Regions from separate parts of the Robertmurraya beringensis genome, predicted to be linked through region 2. Evidence: riboswitches for the same ligand, from Rfam matches in the RefSeq annotation. Region 2 holds a riboswitch; each other region holds the start of a gene.
What was found. A riboswitch is a leader RNA that binds a small molecule or an ion and turns the genes downstream of it on or off. The one in region 2 is predicted to bind thiamine pyrophosphate.

Region 1 (2,201 bases), on a different contig from region 2:
GAATCTTAAAAATAAAGCCTGAGAAATCCTCTGATAATGGATCGATTTTTCCTTCTGTAGATTCCCGTGCTTGAGGTGCAGGTGCAAATTGAAGATAGGTTTCTAGAAAAGTTTGAACACCAAAGTTCGCTAGGGCGCTACCAAAGAATACAGGTGTTAGTTCCCCATTTGCTATTCTTTCACGAGAAAACTCATTCCCCGCTTCATTTAATAGCATGATTTCTTCCAACGTCTGGTCATATAAGGAGTATTGCTTTAATTTATGATCTCCTTCTATTTCTCCATCTTCATTTAACCCAACAAAACGTTCTTCCTCATCTACTCGGAATTGTTCAATTCGCTTGTAAAAACGGTCATATATACCGAGAAATTCTTTCCCCATTCCAATCGGCCAGTTCATCGGATATGATTCTATTCCCATAACCTCTTCTAGTTCAGCTAAAAGTTCTAATGGAGATTTCCCCTGACGATCAAGCTTATTAATAAAGGTGAAAATCGGAATGCCTCTCATTCGACATACTTTAAATAGCTTTAAGGTCTGCTCCTCAATCCCTTTTGCTGAATCGATTATCATGACCGCACTATCAACAGCTGTAAGAGTACGATACGTATCTTCACTGAAGTCTTGGTGACCTGGTGTATCAAGAATATTTACTCGACAGTCATTATAATCAAATTGCATCACACTCGACGTAACGGAAATACCACGTTGTTTTTCAATTTCCATCCAATCGCTCGTAGCAAACTTACCCGTTTTCTTTCCTTTAACTGTTCCCGCATCACGAATGGCTCCACCAAATAACAATAACTTCTCAGTTAATGTCGTTTTCCCAGCATCTGGGTGGGAAATGATCGCAAATGTGCGACGCGATTGTACATCATCTTTAAAATTTTTTGCCATTATAGAAATTCCTTTCTTTCCTTACACAAATTCATCCATAACTTCAATCTTATCGTGACTGTTTAAAGTTTGCAATGTGTTCTTTACAAAAGCAACAACAAACATATCATTATGTTCATTTTCCAAGAAAGTTCTTCCTTTTCAAGAAAATAATTTCTGCTATAATGAGATAGAAATGAAACTAAATAGGTAAGAATTGTAGGGGAACCGATGAAGACCGGTTGAGAGTGCATCCCATTGATGCTGACCCTTTGAACCTGATCTGGATGAAACCAGCGTAGGGAACATATTCTTTAGACAATCATATTGTTTAAACATATGCGCCCGGTTCAAAAACTGCGGCGCTTTTTGTCGTCTATGGGGCCAGGTCATGTTCCTACTTATACCATTGGAGGAGAAAGTAATGAAAAAATGGATAGCTGCAATAACAGCTTCTGTATTACTCGCAGGTTGTTCAGAAACAAATGAACAGCAAACAGAACAAGAGGAGTCAAGCGCTGACTTAAAAAAAGTGACTGTCGTTCTTGATTGGACTCCAAATACGAATCACACAGGACTATATGTTGCAAAAGAAAAGGGCTTTTTTGAAGAGGAAGGTCTTGATGTGACCATTCAGATGCCTGGAGAAGCTGGTGCTGACCAACTTGTTGCTTCTGAGAAAGCTGATTTTGGTGTAGGTTATCAAGAAGGAATTACACAGGCAAGAGTACAAGGAGTACCGCTTGTTTCTATAGCTGCGGTTATTCAACACAACACTTCTGGTTTCGCATCACCGGCATCTAAAAATATTCAATCCCCTAAAGATTTTGAGGGAAAAACATACGGTGGTTGGGGTTCACCTGTTGAAGAATCCGTCATCGACTCACTTATGAAGCAAGAACAAGCAGATGTAGAAAAGGTGAATATTGTAAACATAGGCGATGCGGACTTCTTTACCGCTGTTAAACGTGATATTGACTTTGCTTGGATATACTACGGTTGGACAGGCGTAGAAGCGGAATTACGAGGAGAAGACATTAATATGGTCTACTTAACCGATTACTCCGAAAAGTTAGACTACTATACACCTGTTTTAACCACTAGCGAAAACATGATTAACAACGATCCTGAAACAGTAAGAGCTTTTGTTAATGCCGCTTCAAAAGGCTATGAATTTGCTATCGACAATCCTTCCGATGCCGCTGACGTCTTAATCAAAGCTGCTCCAGAACTTGACGCAGAGCTTGTAAAGAAAAGTCAGGAATGGCTTGCTACCAAATATCAAGACGATGCAGACCAATGGGGTGAGCAAAGTTTAGAA
Region 2 (2,201 bases):
GAATGTCTGTGATAACAGCCGTAACTGCACAAAACACAACAGGCGTACAAGGTGTCTATAAGGTTCCTTTGGAAGGGATTCAAGAACAACTTCAATCGATTGCTGAAGATTTGCGTCCAGATGCGATCAAAACCGGAATGTTATTTAACAGTGATACCATTGATGCGGTTTCGAGATTTATAGAATTTTATGAAATGAAACATGTCGTCGTAGATCCCGTAATGATTGCAAAAGGGGGAGCATCACTTTTACAAAACGAAGCGGTTAAAGCTTTAAAAGAAAAATTACTTCCACTTGCGACCATCGTGACACCAAATATTCCAGAAGCAGAGGTGCTTACAGGAATAAAAATTGTGACAATGGATGACCGAAAACAAGTTGCTAAATTGCTCCATATCATGGGTGCAAAAACTGTCATGATCAAAGGCGGACATGATCAGGGTAGGGAAGAAATGATTGATCTTTTATATGACGGTCAACAATTTCACACCTTTAGTTCGAATCGGATTCCCACAAAAAATACTCATGGCACAGGCTGTACCTTTTCCGCTGCCATAACCGCACAACTCGCAAAAGGGAGCTCCGTTGTTCAAGCGGTGAAAGTGGCAAAAGACTTTATTCAGGCAGCCATCGAAGAAGATTTACACATCGGATCCGGCCACGGCCCAACCAATCATTGGGCATACAAACGAAACAAAGTTAAAATCGCAATCAAATAAAATAAAAAATTAGCTAGGGGTGCCTAAAAGCTGAGAGGAATCTTTCCAACCCTTGAACCTGATTTGGTTAGAACCAACGTAGGGAAGCAATCATTTTACATGAGCTCTATTATGAGGAAAAGCTTTATGTAAGAATGTGAAGGCTTGCCAAAATTGGTAAGTCTTTTTTATATTTCCAAAATGAACCAATAGGAGGAACCACAATGACCGACTTATTAACGATTGGGAACACGCAGCTACATAACCGACTACTAACAGGAACTGGAAAATTTTATAATCACAAGCTAATGAAAGAAGCACTAACCCAATCCGGTTCACAAGTCGTCACAGTCGCTTTAAGACGAGTAGACCTGAATGCTACTGGAGAAGAAAACATCTTAGAATACATTCCTAAAGACATGATTCTACTTCCGAATACGTCGGGAGCAAGAACGGCGGACGAAGCGGTTCGAATTGCCCGACTTGCAAGAGCAGCCGGCATGGGGAACTGGATTAAAATTGAGGTCATTTCCGACCAAAAGTACTTGCTTCCTGACAATTACGAAACAGCTAAGGCAACTGATATCTTAGCGAATGAAGGGTTTATCGTTCTACCTTATATGAGCCCAGACTTAATGGCAGCAAAAGCGATGCAAAATGCTGGAGCAGCAGCAATTATGCCACTTGGTTCTCCTATCGGTTCAAATCGAGGTATTCGCACGAAGGAATTGATCCAAATTTTGATAGAAGAGATGGAGCTTCCAATCATTGTTGATGCAGGAATCGGAAAGCCATCTGAAGCAGCGGAAGCGATGGAAATGGGAGCAGCCGCTGTACTGGTAAACACAGCCATTGCTACAGCTAAGGATCCCGTTGAAATGGCCATTGCATTCGACTTAGCAGTCAAGGCTGGAAGGAAAGCTTACTCGAGTGGAGTAGGACAGACAACAACGACAGCACAAGCGTCATCTCCATTAACAGGATTTTTAGGGTAGGTGAGTGGAATGTCATTTTATGATGAGTATGTAAAAGTAAAATATTATCCATTTGACGACTTTTTTTCTACCATCACTACTCAAGACGTAAGAAGGGTTTTGCAAAAAGAGAGACTTCATACAGAAGATTTCTTGATTCTTTTATCTCCAGCTGCTGAAAATTGTCTAGAAGAAATGGCACAAAAGGCACATCAACGTACCGTACAGCATTTTGGCCGTACGATTCAATTATACGCACCACTGTATTTAACCGATTATTGTGTGAACAAATGTACGTACTGCAGCTTTAGTATTGATAATGATTTTCCACGTAGAAAATTGACCCTGGCTGAAATTGAAGAAGAATCAAAGGCACTTGTCAAAATGGGATTACGACATATTATCTTGCTAACGGGAGAATCTCGCCTCCATTCCTCGGTAGATTATTTGTGTGAAACGATTGATGTGATGAAAAAGTATTTTTCTTCTTTATCCATTGAGATACAGCCATTAGATACGGAAGAGTACC
Region 3 (2,201 bases), on a different contig from region 2:
TATTTCAACGGGTTTATTATGTTCTAACACAACTTTTCTGCTATTAAAATGTGCAACAATTTCTCTTAATGTTTTTTTTGTGATTTTTCTATGAGGTAGAGACAATGAAGTCATGCTGTTTTCGTCTTGGGCGCTTAATAACACAAAAAACTGAGTCAGTATAGAAAATTCCTTGACAAGTGTTTCTTCATTATCAAGTGCCCTGATTTTAAAATCAGAAATTTCTTCCGAAATATTGGACGGTATTGTTTCATTTTCTTCCAAGGCGCTTAACCATTTCAAAGGTAACAACTCCAGTCCCTATAATTTAAATTTATTTAACCTCGAAGTATGACCATCCGTTTGCCCATGCTCCATACACACCATTTTTAACAGTGGTAAATGTACCTCCAAGTCGGGCACGATATGCACCGTCAGAGAGAGTAGTAGATCCTTCATTTCTAATAGTAGAACTTGGTGTATTAATTCGATAATTGAAAGGTAAAGTTTTATGGGGCTCCCAACCTCCATTAAGGAAGCCATGGTCTTTTTGAATTTCTACAGTTACATTACTATAAGAAATTACATCACCACCAACCTGAATTGTCCAAGGGCAATATACGTTATTGCTAATAGAATAACAAGAGACTGTACCACGAGCAAAGTCTAACCCGAAAGTTGAAACCCCTCCACCAGTACCAGTTTTTTTATTAATTGGAGCATAGTCTGTAGTCGCAGTATTACCAACGGATGTTACTTCTGTCGAAGCTGCCTGGGATTGATTTGGAAATGAAGAGAATAAGAGAATCGTAAATAGAAAGAAATACAAATATTTTTTCAAAAAAAATACACTCCTATAGTTTTTTACAATAATGAGAATTATTGGTTAATAGTATTGTACTTTAAAAAAATGCTTCTACCAATAGAATCCAAATATTTTAAATATCTAACTGCCTCAACTACCGGCAATCCTTCCTCGTCTAAAAGAATGTATCTTTTTTTATTATTATCTAGTAATACCTCTTGTACCCTCATTTTCTCACCACATCCCTCTAATAAATTATACATATTAAACTATCAATAACTAGTATTGTTTATCTATTTATTATGTACAAAAATAACAGAATGAAATGACATTCTGACTTATTAGCCTACTAATATTGTAGTATATTTAATTCCAACTAGATGCTTTTCTATTTTATTTTATATGATATAATGAGTACGAAATAATAAACTACATACGAAGAAACCACAAGGGGAGCGTTATGCTGAGAGTGAACGTTTGTTCTGACCCTTTGAACCTGTTAGATAATTCTAGCGCAGGGATGTGGACTGACTGAATTTTTCTTGCAATCATGTCTCTCTACACTCTCCTTGAGGTTTCAGAAAAAGGGGAGATTTTTTTATGGGAAACAAACGACTAATTATGATGATTGAAGCTTCTTTTTTTGCAGCTTTTGCACTAATTCTTGACCTTCTACCATCGATCAAGCTATCGCCTAATATTTCTATTTCATTTGCGATGCTACCAATTTTAATTATTGCTTTTAGATGGGGATTCCTTGCAGCAACAGCTTCTGGCTTTTTATGGGGACTGTTACAAATTGCTATGGGTGATGCTTATATTTTAACTCCGTTACAGGGTTTCATTGAGTATTTTCTTGCCTTTGCGTTTATTGGATTTGCAGGTTTCTTTATGAAAAAAATTCAGGTTGCACTAACTGAAAATAAGAAGAAAGCCCTTCAATGGATCATAGTTGCCACATTCGTCGGAAGTGCTGCACGTTATTTTTGGCATTTTATCGCAGGATTTTTATTCTGGGGAGAAAATGCACCGGATGGGATGTCGCCACTCTTATTTTCACTAGGTGTGAACGGTGGTACCATGATTGGGGCCGCCATCTATTGTTCCATTGTTTTATTCCTTTTAGTGTCAAGTTCTCCAAGATTCCTGTTACACAAAAGGATTTCCTCAGAGAACGTAAAAAAAATATCGTAATTTAACTCTCGTCCAATGTTTTGGACGAGTTTTTTGTATGGTTTTTCCTATATGTGAGAAACTATCCAAATAACTAACATTCAAATGGAGGCTTTCATGAAAAAAACTTCATTTATCATGATCCTAGTCATTTTTACAATGTTTCCTCATCATGGGTATGGCCAGGAAATGAAAAAGGCAGCTATTATCATTGATGATTTTGGAGGTGGTGTAGGAGGTGTAA

Region 1: linked by a shared signal. The riboswitch ahead of ACFFHF_RS19005 (ABC transporter substrate-binding protein) and the one ahead of ACFFHF_RS23530 (thiazole synthase) in region 2 are both predicted to bind thiamine pyrophosphate.
Region 3: linked by a shared signal. The riboswitch ahead of thiT (energy-coupled thiamine transporter ThiT) and the one ahead of ACFFHF_RS23530 (thiazole synthase) in region 2 are both predicted to bind thiamine pyrophosphate.

Annotation. Positions count from the first base shown of each region.
Region 1 is NZ_JBHLUU010000119.1:47,178-49,378, forward strand. It holds gene ACFFHF_RS19000 (peptide chain release factor 3) at 1-901, opposite strand, end outside; TPP riboswitch at 1,092-1,202, shown strand; gene ACFFHF_RS19005 (ABC transporter substrate-binding protein) at 1,305-2,201, shown strand, end outside.
Region 2 is NZ_JBHLUU010000127.1:129,020-131,220, reverse strand. It holds gene thiD (bifunctional hydroxymethylpyrimidine kinase/phosphomethylpyrimidine kinase) at 1-719, shown strand, start outside; TPP riboswitch at 725-821, shown strand; gene ACFFHF_RS23530 (thiazole synthase) at 923-1,693, shown strand; gene thiH (2-iminoacetate synthase ThiH) at 1,703-2,201, shown strand, end outside.
Region 3 is NZ_JBHLUU010000122.1:8,324-10,524, forward strand. It holds gene ACFFHF_RS19930 (hypothetical protein) at 1-282, opposite strand, end outside; gene ACFFHF_RS19935 (hypothetical protein) at 314-820, opposite strand; gene ACFFHF_RS19940 (hypothetical protein) at 859-1,014, opposite strand; TPP riboswitch at 1,224-1,322, shown strand; gene thiT (energy-coupled thiamine transporter ThiT) at 1,385-1,978, shown strand; gene ACFFHF_RS19950 (divergent polysaccharide deacetylase family protein) at 2,075-2,201, shown strand, end outside.